Linked DNA regions of Chryseolinea soli. The protein of the gene in region 2 interacts with the protein of the main gene of each other region in a pairwise test. Links are inferred from orthologs where the notes say so. Each region holds a gene or a part of one and is shown on either strand. Other genes may lie near its edges.

Evidence for each region.
Region 1: the proteins of D4L85_RS17195 (region 2) and rlmB interact in binary tests that used the Escherichia coli proteins (3 or more experiments, as listed by UniProt). The link is inferred for Chryseolinea soli from one-to-one orthologs.

The regions. Positions count from the first base shown.
Region 1 is NZ_CP032382.1:2,667,690-2,673,233, reverse strand. The notes cover bases 1,785-4,561. They hold rlmB (23S rRNA (guanosine(2251)-2'-O)-methyltransferase RlmB), read left to right. Parts: upstream 1,785-2,692; coding sequence 2,693-3,430; downstream 3,431-4,561. Other genes in these bases: D4L85_RS11545 (mucoidy inhibitor MuiA family protein), read right to left, coding at 3,431-4,561; D4L85_RS11555 (4a-hydroxytetrahydrobiopterin dehydratase), read left to right, coding at 2,437-2,679; D4L85_RS11560 (DUF493 family protein), read left to right, coding at 2,064-2,369; D4L85_RS11565 (peptidylprolyl isomerase), read left to right, coding at 1,785-2,046. In the rest of the region: more of D4L85_RS11565, read left to right, coding at 1-1,784; more of D4L85_RS11545, read right to left, coding at 4,562-5,317; D4L85_RS11540 (OmpA family protein), read right to left, coding at 5,525-5,544. UniProt on the Escherichia coli protein: Specifically methylates the ribose of guanosine 2251 in 23S rRNA.
Region 2 is NZ_CP032382.1:4,025,331-4,030,934, reverse strand. The notes cover bases 856-3,692. They hold D4L85_RS17195 (NAD(P)H-hydrate dehydratase), read right to left. Parts: upstream 3,109-3,692; coding sequence 1,603-3,108; downstream 856-1,602. Other genes in these bases: D4L85_RS17190 (NADH-quinone oxidoreductase subunit D), read right to left, coding at 3,120-3,692; D4L85_RS17200 (T9SS type A sorting domain-containing protein), read right to left, coding at 997-1,356; D4L85_RS17205 (threonine aldolase family protein), read left to right, coding at 856-973. Also shown: more of D4L85_RS17205, read left to right, coding at 1-855; more of D4L85_RS17190, read right to left, coding at 3,693-4,340; D4L85_RS17185 (NADH-quinone oxidoreductase subunit C), read right to left, coding at 4,346-4,831; D4L85_RS17180 (NADH-quinone oxidoreductase subunit B), read right to left, coding at 4,818-5,354; D4L85_RS17175 (NADH-quinone oxidoreductase subunit A), read right to left, coding at 5,363-5,604. UniProt on the Escherichia coli protein: Bifunctional enzyme that catalyzes the epimerization of the S- and R-forms of NAD(P)HX and the dehydration of the S-form of NAD(P)HX at the expense of ADP, which is converted to AMP.

The sequences.
Region 1 (5,544 bases), 1.4 Mb from region 2 along the record:
GCGATCGCGGCTTTTACTCTGAACGACATTTTTAGCGGTAAGTCTTCTATCCTCAACTGGGGAAAAAATTCCGTGGGTGAGATCGCCGGCAAGGAGATCTCCTACGACGAATATCAGTCCGTGATCCGCGAACGCGAACAAAATTATTTCCTCAATTTCGGTCGTGAGCCCGGCGAGCGCGAGATGCCCAGCATTCGCCAGCAAGCCTGGGATCTGCTCATTGCCCGCAATGCCATTCAGGCCGAATATGCCAAAGTGGGTGTTGAAGTTTCCGAAGACGAGCAACTGGATATGCTCGTAGGAAAAAATGTTGACCCCAACGTAAAAATGGCTTTCACCGACCCGGCCACCGGCCAGTTCGATCCCAATAAAGTGTCGGCCTATGCCGCCCAACTCAAGACCATGCCTTTGGAGTCTGAACCCCGCATCCGCTGGGAACTGTTCCAACGCGACCTGAAGCCCGGTCGTGAGCGTATCAAATACGAAAACCTGTTGATCAAAAGCACTTACGTTACTGCCGCCGAGGCCGAACGCGAATATCATCAGCAGACTGACGTTGCTGAAGTGCGTTATGTTTACGTTCCTTATTTCGCCGTAAGCGACTCGGCCGTGAACGTGACCGAAGATGCGTTGAAAGCTTACTACAACAAGAATGTAGAGAAATTCAAAACTGAAGAAAGCCGCGACATCAAGTTTGTGTCGATCCCGGTAGTAGCCTCGGCTTCCGATAGCCTCACCGTGAAAGAAGAATTGGCCCGCGATGTGAACGAGTTCAAAACTTCTTCTGAAGACTCGGTTTATGCTGCAAAAAGCTCCGACAGCAAAAATGCATATGCTACTTACAATGCGGTGACCATGCCGGTATTTCTTTCGCCCGACAGCCTCGTGCAAGGCAAAGTGATCGGACCCTTCCTGGATGGCCAGGTGTATAAAGTGGTGAAAGTTTCCAAGGTCTTCAACGACACCGTATATAGCGCCCGCGCCAGCCACATTCTCATTAAATGGGCCGACGCCAGCGAAGCCGCCAAGAAAGAAGCCAAAGCCAAGGCCCAAGGCATTTTGAAAGACATTAAAGCCGGCGCCAACTTCGGTGCAAAAGCTGCCGAATTTGGTACAGACGGAACCGCGAGCCGCGGTGGCGACCTGGGCTGGTTCAGCAGTGGACAAATGGTGAAGCCCTTCCAGGATGCCGTGTTCAGTGCAAGCAAATCCGGTGTTCTGAACGACGTGGTGGAAACCGAATTTGGTTATCACATCATTTCCGTAACAGAACCCAAAACCAACAAAGCCTATAAGCTGGCCATCATCGAGCGCGAGATCGTGCCGACCGATGCCACGCTGAACGAAGCCTTCCGCAAGGCTGAAGCCTTCACATCGGATCTGAGTGGCGTTGCCGATTTCGAGAAGCGCGCAAAAGAACAAGGCCTCGTGTTGCAGGAAGCCAAGAACGTAGTGGCCGGCGACCGTCGCATAGGCACACTGGGTGAAGCCCGCTCGATCGTGCAGTGGCTTTTCAGAGAAGCTTCTGTCGGCAAGATCTCGCAAGTATTCGACCTGCAGGAAGAGAACGTGGTGGTGGTGATGACCAACGAGATCAAGAAAGGCTACAAGCCCCTGGCCTCGGTGAAAGCGGAGATCACACCCGCTGTTCGCAATGAACTGAAAGGAAAAGTTATTATCGATAAACTCAGCGCCGCCAAAGGCACGCTGGAAGAGATCGCCGCTTCTTTTGGCACCGACGCCAATGTTTATTCCAGCAGCGATCTGAAATTGAACAGCAACTCATTGCCTACTGTCGGATTCGATCCGCAAGCCGTAGGTGTTGCCTTCGGACTGGAGAACGGAAAACGTTCCAAGCCCCTGGCCGGTGAGAACGGTGTGGTGATCGTGGAATTGCAAAACAAGACCATCGCTCCTGCCGTTGGCGATTACGCCACCTACAAAGCCGGACTGGAACAAAATGCCGTGAATCGCAATAGCGCGGGCATCGCCGATGCCATTAAAGAAAATGCCGACATTGTAGACAAGCGCTACCGGTTCTTTTAAGTATTGCAAAAATCTTTATGCCACGCCTCCCGAGCCATTGGGGGGCGTTGCCATTTCATATGGACCAAAACTGGGTCGATTCGTTTCGGGAAAAGCTTGACCAGCACTATGCCTGGCCCGAGATCTACGTGTTTAAATTCATCGTACCCACCGGCAAGGAAGAACAAGTGAAGAAGTTGTTCCCGAACAACACGGCCACCGAAAAATTGTCAAAACAAGGCAACTACACCAGCGTTACCATACAGGCCATGATGCCCTCCAGCGATGCCGTGATCGAATTATACCAGCTGGCCGCGGAAATAGAAGGTATCGTGGCGCTTTGATCGCTTGTGTGGATCACAGGCGGACGGCGCAAAAAGAATTTCGTATCACAAAAAAATGCAAAGGCTTATGGAATGGACTACCGACAACAACACCCTGAAGAAGACGTTCACCTTCGCCGATTTTACGGAGGCCTTCGCCTTTATGACCAAAGTGGCTATAACGGCCGAAAAAATGAATCACCATCCCACCTGGACGAACACTTACAACACCGTTAGCTTTGCGCTTTCCACCCACGATGCCGGCAACATCGTGACGGACAAAGACCGCAAGCTGGCCAAGGAGATCGACCGGCTGGCCACTAACCGCTGAGCAACATTTCGCAATGGAAAAAACAGATATGATCTATGGCACCCGGGCCGTCATCGAGGCGATCCTGGCAGGAAAAGATATTGACAAAGTAATGATCCAGTCGGGCCTCACCAACGACCTGGTGAAAGAGCTCATCGCCGTGGCACGCAACAACAATGTGCCCATCCTCTTTGTGCCTCCCGAAAAGCTCAAACGCCTGTCGACGAAAAATCACCAGGGTGTGATCTGCATTCTTTCCGCGGTGAGCTATTCTTCCGTTGACGATCTTATCTACAAAGCATACCAGGAAGGACGCGAACCCTTTTTCCTCATCCTCGACCGCATCACCGACGTACGAAATTTTGGTGCCATCGTGCGCACTGCTGAATGTGCCGGCATGACGGGCATCATCGTCGGTGAAAAAGGAAGTGCCCCGATAACAAGCGATGCCATGAAAACATCGGCAGGGGCGTTGAACCACCTGCCGATCTGCCGTGAGAAGGACATGAAGAAAACCATCCAGTTGTTGCACGACAATGGTATCCGCATCGTAGCCTGCACGGAAAAAACCGAGAAGAGCTTGTACTCCCTCACGCTTACTGGCCCCATCGCCCTCATCCTCGGCTCAGAAGAAGATGGCATCAGCGATGCCTTTTTGAAAGAAGCCGATGAGTTGGCCCGCATTCCGTTGAAAGGAAAGATCGGTTCACTCAACGTGTCGGTGGCTGCCGGTGTAGCGATCTATGAAGTGCTCCGTCAACACGGCAACTGATCACTCCAGAAACATCCGGTTTCCTTTCGGGTAGCGCACGGCATATTTCAGGTTGATGATCTCCGTTTTACCCGAGGCAATTTCTTTTTTCCAGGTGATCGTGCCGCTGTTGTGATCGTATTCGCCATGCGAGTCTTCCAGTTTGTCCACGGTGATCTCTTTGTCGTTCGAAATGGGAATTTGGTCTTCAATGACGATGCTGATGGGCAATCCCTTTTTGTTCCGGATGGAGATCTCATACGCCAGGGCAACTTTCTGATTGGATCCAACGAATTGTCGTGACGAATATTCTTTTTTCTTTTCACGTTTCACCAAAACGTTGCTGTCGCGGCCCAGTGAAACAATGAGCGTGTCGGATGTGTTGCGCGTGTCGAGTATGCTCTTGCCGATGTATTTACCTTCAAAGAAGAGGCTGGCTTCACCCTCCAGAAAATTATACTGATCCCAGTCCATGATCTTGGCTGTAAGAAACGCGTCTTCCTCCAGCTTGGGCACGCAGTAGTATTCATAGATCGCAGGCAATTCGTACTCTATCATATCCGTTGCGCGCACTTCGCCGTCTGACTTTATGGAGAATGGCTCGTCCAATTTGAATTCCACGTTGGTTTGCCGGATGACCTCTGTGGCCACCTGGGCGCGTTTCATTTTTTGCGCAGATGATCCGTAAATTCCGGATCGCGCTTCTGAAGGAGCAGCATCGCTAGTATAACCGTAGGCCATCACCACAACCTCACTCAGGGCAGACACGTCCGGGAGCATTTGGACATTGACCTCGCTTGCCCTGTCCAGTCTTCTCTCAATGGCATTATAGCCGATAAACGAAAACACGACCACTTCGGCGTCGGACGTCAAGGGTATTGAATAGTTGCCGTTCACGTCCGTTACCGTGCCTACACTCGTTCCCTTCACGACGATGTTCACACCGGGAATGGGTTGACCTGCATCGTCCACCACTCGCCCATGTACCTCATTGTTGGCCGTTACCGCCATCATGGCATTGGAGACCGTTCGCCGAGACAAAGCATTGTTGTAGCCCACGATCCAAGGCTTGATGATCGGGCGCACGCCTTGCTCCGAAGGATTGGCCGACGAAATGGTGAGGCTCACATTTTCCCAATCTTCACCCGACTGCTGGCTCACATTGGCTTTGTAGGTGATGCCAACGGGTGCTTTGACGTTCTTCGCGCGGATGTCGTACGAAGGAAACCAACGCGCTTCGTTCACCAAATAATTCACATCCAACTCTGCGTTGGTGGCCGCCTTTGTCGATACTTTCACCACGATCTCGCCGCTGGGTTGTCCCTTGATGGCGCGAAGCTCTGTTAATTGCGCATCCACTTTGGCGAGCTCTTCCTGGTACGAACGGATGGTGCGCTCCGACTGCATCAGTTGTTGCTTGATGTCCAGCAAGCGTTGACGAAAATAGTCCATGGCGGCCTTCAACTCGGCTACCTCCACACCTTTCTCCGTGCCGCCAATGGACTTATTTGTTTTTAAAATATTTTCTTCTTCTGTGTAGACTTCCTGGATGGATTTTTCCTGCGTGATCAAAGCCGCAAGCCGTTTGCGTTCTCCTTCGAGGAGCTTGATCTTCTCGGGTTTCTTGTGTTCTTCCATGTAGTTGATGCGGAAGGAAACCGAAAGGATCTTTACAGACGCCGGGCCGTCCACCTGGATGCTTTGCTGCTGAATGGCTGGAGCAATTCCGGTCAGGGTCAGGATGGAGACACCGGCTTTCAAAGGAACCGAAGCGTGGCGCGTGATCTGGGCGCCCTGTAGAAAGACGGCGACTTGATTTATTTTGGAGGAAACGTTTTGTTCAGCTTCCTGGGCCGCTGCGGGGATCAGGGAGACGAAGAGTAGGGCGATGGTGTAGATTCTTTTCATGGCCGTGGGATTAAAGTGTATGGCTAGGATGCAGCGTTCGGTCGGATTCCATAAGGAGGGTTAAAAAAAAAGAGGAGCCAGAAAGCCAGGAGCCAGTATTAGTAGTCGGTTGTCAATAATTTGGGAATAGATATAAAAAGTAAACCCCGGTGCCTGCCGGGGTTTTGTGTATTTGAAAAAATCGGAAAGTGGACTCTTGTCGAAAGGTTATTTTCGGAGGATGGTGA
Region 2 (5,604 bases):
GGACGCCTTGCAACGCGCCAACCCCGGTCATGTGGGATCGTATGGCGCCGACCCGCTCACGGCGGAGGCCACCAAAAAATTCAAGACGTTACTGGGCGAAGATATCGAGGTGTTCTTTGCCTACAACGGCACCGGCGCCAACGTGCTGGGGCTAAGCGCCATGACACGCTCGTTCGATTCGATCATCTGCTCCGACCTCGCCCACATCAACGTGGACGAGTCCACCGCACCGGAACGGTTCACGGGCTGCAAGCTGGTGACCATCCCCACCCGGGATGGCAAGATCTATCCGCACGAGATCGAAGAAAAGATCCAACGCGTCGACGACCAGCACCATCCGCAGGTGCGCGTCATTTCCATTTCGCAAACCACGGAATATGGCACCGTCTATTCCATCGACGAGCTGAAAGCGATATCGGCAGTAGCAAAAAAACACAATCTGCTTTTCCACATGGATGGCTCGCGCATCTCCAACGCCGCCGTGAGCCTGCAAGCCGAGTTCAGGGCGTTTACCCGCGATGCCGGGGTGGACGTGCTTTCGTTTGGAGGAACAAAAAACGGGATGATGTTCGGTGAGGCCGTAGTGTTCTTCAACACGGAATTGGCTAAGAATTTTAAATACATCCGCAAGCAAGGCATGCAACTGCACTCGAAGATGCGCTTCATCAGCGCACAATTCGACGCGCTGCTCACGAATGATCTGTGGCGCCGGAATGCCAGTCACTCCAACGGCATGGCTAAATTGTTGGAGGCCGAAATACGTCAATCGCCAAAAGCAAAGATCACCCAGAAGGTAGACGCCAACGGCATCTTTGTGATCCTTCCCCAGGAGATCATCCCCGCGCTGCAAGAAGAGCATTTCTTCTATGTGTGGAATGACAAATTATCGGAAGCACGATTGATGTGCTCCTTCGATACCACGGAGGCAGACGTTCGGAGCTTTGGTAAAAAATTACGGGAATTGTTGAAGTAGCCGGACCGGTTTACTTCAGTTGCTTAGCGTTTCAGGAATTTATACGTGCCTTGCAATTTGGCGTGATCATCTTTCAACGCCAGCAGGTAGTAGCCGGTATCAAGATCTTTCACTTTGATCCGGATCTCGTGTTCGTCGATCAATTCGGACTCGAACGGCATTTGGTTGCCGATGATATTGTGAAGACTAACCTTTACTTCGTTGAAATTCACATTTTCCAACCGCACGTGGACGTAGTCCATTGCCGGATTGGGAAAGATCTGGATGTTTTTGGCAATTTCCTGGCGTTCCTGGACGGGACCGCCATCGAAACTGGCTTGGGCATGCCCAAAAAAGGAGCCCACCAGCAGGGAGAGTACGATGAAGGCGGTAAAAACGCGCATTTGCTTTATTTATTTCTTATGTATACGACAATTTTCGGACCAAAGTTACCCGCGCAACGGGACGATCTTCGGTTTATTATGCTTTAGATGCAGAAGGGTGGGGAAAAGTTTAAATTCTGCGATAAAAAAGTTTTGCAAACGATTTTCTAAAACCGCAAAGACGCTGAGGCGCAGGGAAAGGCGCAAAGGGCTTTTGTCGAAACTTTTCTTTGACGACAAACACAGCATCCTCTGCGACTTCGCGGTTTATCCCCCCAATCGCGCGAACGCCCCACTGAGAAATTCGACAATGTCGCTGGCAATGAGGCTGTCCATGCCCTTCTCCCACGCGCCCAGGTCACCTGCAAAACCATGCAGGTACACGCCGAGCAACGCTCCCTCTAAAGTATCATACCGCTGCGCCAAAAGCCCGGTTAATATACCAGTGAGCACATCTCCGCTACCACCGGTCGCCATTCCGGGATTACCTGTGGGATTAAAATATACTTTTCCGTCGGGTGCGGCGATGGAAGTGTACGCCCCCTTGAGCACCACAACCGATTGCAACTGCCCCGCCAGCTGTTTTTGCTTCTCCAATCGCTCGAAATCATTTTGCCAGGGGCCTACCAGGCGTTCGAATTCTTTAGGATGTGGGGTGAGGATGCTTCCCTTCGGAACGAGGTGAAGCAGTTCGCGATTTTCGCCGAGTATGTTCAGCGCATCGGCGTCGATGACCATGGGGTGTGGAAAATTTTCCAACAATTTGTGGAAAGCCTTCACCGTTTCGGGCGCCTTGCCCAACCCAGGGCCTATGCCGATGGTGGTGTAACGTTCGGGCTGCACTTCGCCGGCGAACACAGACGCGTGCCCGTCGATGCTGAGCATGGCCTCGGGAACGGCCGTCTGAACAATGGAGATCCCCGCCTGGGGCGTGTGCACCGTGAGCAACCCCACCCCCGAACGAAGCGTGGCGCGCGCCGACAAAACCGCAGCACCCATTTTTCCCAGCGAGCCGGCCACGAGCAGGGCATGACCATAACTGCCCTTGTGATCGAACTTCGAGCGCCGTCTCAGCAGGCTGCGTGCGGTGTTACGGTCCATAAAGAAATGGGACGTCAGCGCCTGGCGGATGAACGCCTTGTTTAAACCAATGTCCACCACGGCCCACTCGCCAACGTACTGGAACGACGACGGGAAGAAAAACGCCAGCTTGGGCAGTTGGAATGAAACGGTATAGCGCGCTTCCACGGAAGGGCCGGTGGTAGGCTCGTCGGCCATGAAGCCCGAGGGGAGGTCAACGGCTACGCGTGTTCCCCTGGCGGTGTTCATGCAGGCGATGACCTTGGCGTAGATGCCCTCGACGGGACGCGACAGGCCTGTACCGAATAGCGCATCGATCAGGAAGTCTTCATCAGAAAAGATAGAACATTCCGGCGCCGCGGTGATCTCATCGATCTGCACGCCACCCAAATGCTTTAGCCGGTCGAGGTTGATTTTGTAGTCAATGGATTCGGGAGCACCGCCCTTTACCAACCAGACGCGCACGGGGTAGCCCCATTCCTTCAACAGGCGCGCGATGCCCAGGCCATCGCCACCGTTGTTGCCGGTGCCGCAGACGATGCCCACGGTGAAGCTGTTGTTGAAGCGCTCGGTGAACCACGCCACAAAAGCGCGGCAGGCACGCTCCATCAAATCGATGGAAACGATGGGTTCGTGCGCAATGGTATAGGCATCCAAGGCCTTGATCTGTGAGGCGGTTAGGATCGGTTGCATGGAGCGTTTTTTTATCGGTCCACTTCCCCCATCACCACATCAATGGAGCCGATGATGGCGATGAGGTCGGCTATTAAAATTCCTTTGGCAATTTCGGGAAGGATGCTCAGGTTCACAAAGCTGCATGAACGGCACTTACACCGCAAGGCGATGTCGTTCCGGCCATCGGCGCGAAAGAAAAATCCCAGCTCGCCTTTGGGGATCTCCGACCGCACATAGAGGTCTTGTGCTTTGGGACGGATCTTTTTAGGCACCAACGCTTGCGGGTCGAAGTCACGCGTGCGCTTGTGTTCGCCGGTGAGCTTGATCACACATTGCTCCAGGATCTTCAGCGATTCGTGAATTTCCTGCACGCGCACGTTGGTGCGATCCCAGCAATCGCCCACGGTGCCCATCTTGCCTTCGCCGATCGGCACATCAAAATCCAATTCCGGGTAAACCGAGTAGCCGTCAACGCGACGGAGATCGAAACGAAGACCCGAGGCACGTAGCATCGGGCCGGTGACGCCACCGTTGATGGCTAAGTCGAGTGGAAGCACGCCCACATTGGCGGTGCGTTGAACGAAGATCTTGTTTTGCAATAGCACGGTGTCCAACTCGACTAGCTTGGGACGGATGTAGGCGATGAATTGCTGGCAGCGTTCTTCGAAGCCAATGGGCAAATCGTAGAACAATCCCCCAATCCAAATATAGTTGTAGAGTAAACGGGCACCCGAAGCCCACTCGAGCATGCGCAAAATATGTTCGCGGTCGCGCATGAGCCAGAAGAACGGTGTGAACGCACCGATGTCCATGCCATAGGTGCCGATGGCGATGAAGTGTGACGCGATGCGGTTCAGCTCGGCCACCATCACGCGCACATACTCCACGCGTTTGGGTATCTGATGCTCGATGCCCAACATGCGCTCCACGCCCATGGCATAGGCATGCTCGCTGTTCATGGAAGCCACATAGTCGAGACGGTCAACAAAGGGGATGACCTGGTTGTAGGGCAAATTCTCTGCGTGCTTCTCGAAGCAACGGTGCAGGTAGCCGATGTGCGGAACGACCTCTTTTACGATCTCCCCTTCCATCAACACTTCCAAGCGGAGCACGCCGTGGGTCGAGGGATGTTGCGGCCCCAGGTTCACGATCATTTCTTCTGAACGCAGTTGTGCTGCGTCGAACTTATAAGGAACCGAACGCGTGAGGTTGTCGGGGTGCGATTTGTATTGGATGTGGTCGGTAGGCATGGCGGCTAGTAGGCTACTTTGATGTCGCGGTAATAGCCCTGGTGCGTGTAGTCTTTGCGCAAGGGGTGGCCTTCCCAGTCTTCGGGCATCAAGATCCTTCGCAGGTCGGGATGACCGGTGAAATGGATGCCGTACATATCGAATATTTCGCGCTCCTGCCAGGTAGCCGTTTTCCAAAGATTGCTCAGGGATGGCACTTCAGGCTTTTCGCGCGACACCTTTACTTTCAACATCAGGTGGGTGTGAAACGGTATCGAGTAGAGATTATACGCCACCTCCATGGTATTCGCGGCCGGCCCGTTGTCGATGCCCGTCACGCAGGAGAGCATGTCGAAGTAGGTTTCGGGTGACGCGAACAGTTGCTGCGCCACCGCCACAAGATCTTCCGCCGCCACCACGATGGCTTTGGGTGACGCATTCTCGTCCACCACCGGCGGGGTGTGCGTGCAGGCATTTTGCACGAGGGTTAGTATCGACTCAAAGGCTGGCATGTGTTTCTTCTTTCTTCAATAGTTTTTCGATGGCCGTGGGCGCCATCATGCTTTCGTTCCGGATCTTTTCCTGGAGTTTGAGAAAACCCCCGATGAGGGCTTCGGGACGCGGCGGGCAACCGGGCACATAAACATCCACCGGAATGATGCGGTCCACGCCCTTCACCACGTGATAGCCATGCTGCCAGTACGGCCCACCACAGTTGGCACACGAACCCATGGAGATGACATAGCGCGGCTCGGCCATTTGTTCGTAGAGACGCTTGATGCGGTCGGCCATTTTGAAGGTGACCGTGCCGGCGATGATCATGACGTCGGCCTGGCGTGGGCTGGAACGGGGCGCCATGCCAAAGCGGTCCATGTCGTAGACGGTGGTGCCCGTGCTCATGAACTCGATGGCACAACAGGCCAGCCCGAACGTCATCGGAAACATGGACGACAGCCGCGCCCAGTTGAGCAGGTCGTCGAGGCGGGTCACGATGACGCCGCCGTGTTCAAAGCGTTGATCCAGTAGTCCACCCATAGCGTTCGTTATCCGTTGCCTTGTTCAGGCTTCTGATGCGTTTTATATTTTTCGTTGATGTTGTCGTACAAACTTTTCGGCACCTGCGACTTGAAGTCGGTTGGTTCGGGATGCGGCTTGATCCAATCCAGATGACCGTTCACCCAGGCATAGGCCAATCCCAGCGCCAGCACACCGATGAAGACCAACATCTCTATCATGGAGAACCATCCCCAGGCGCCGTTTGTTGCCGCCTGCAGCTTTTTGTTGG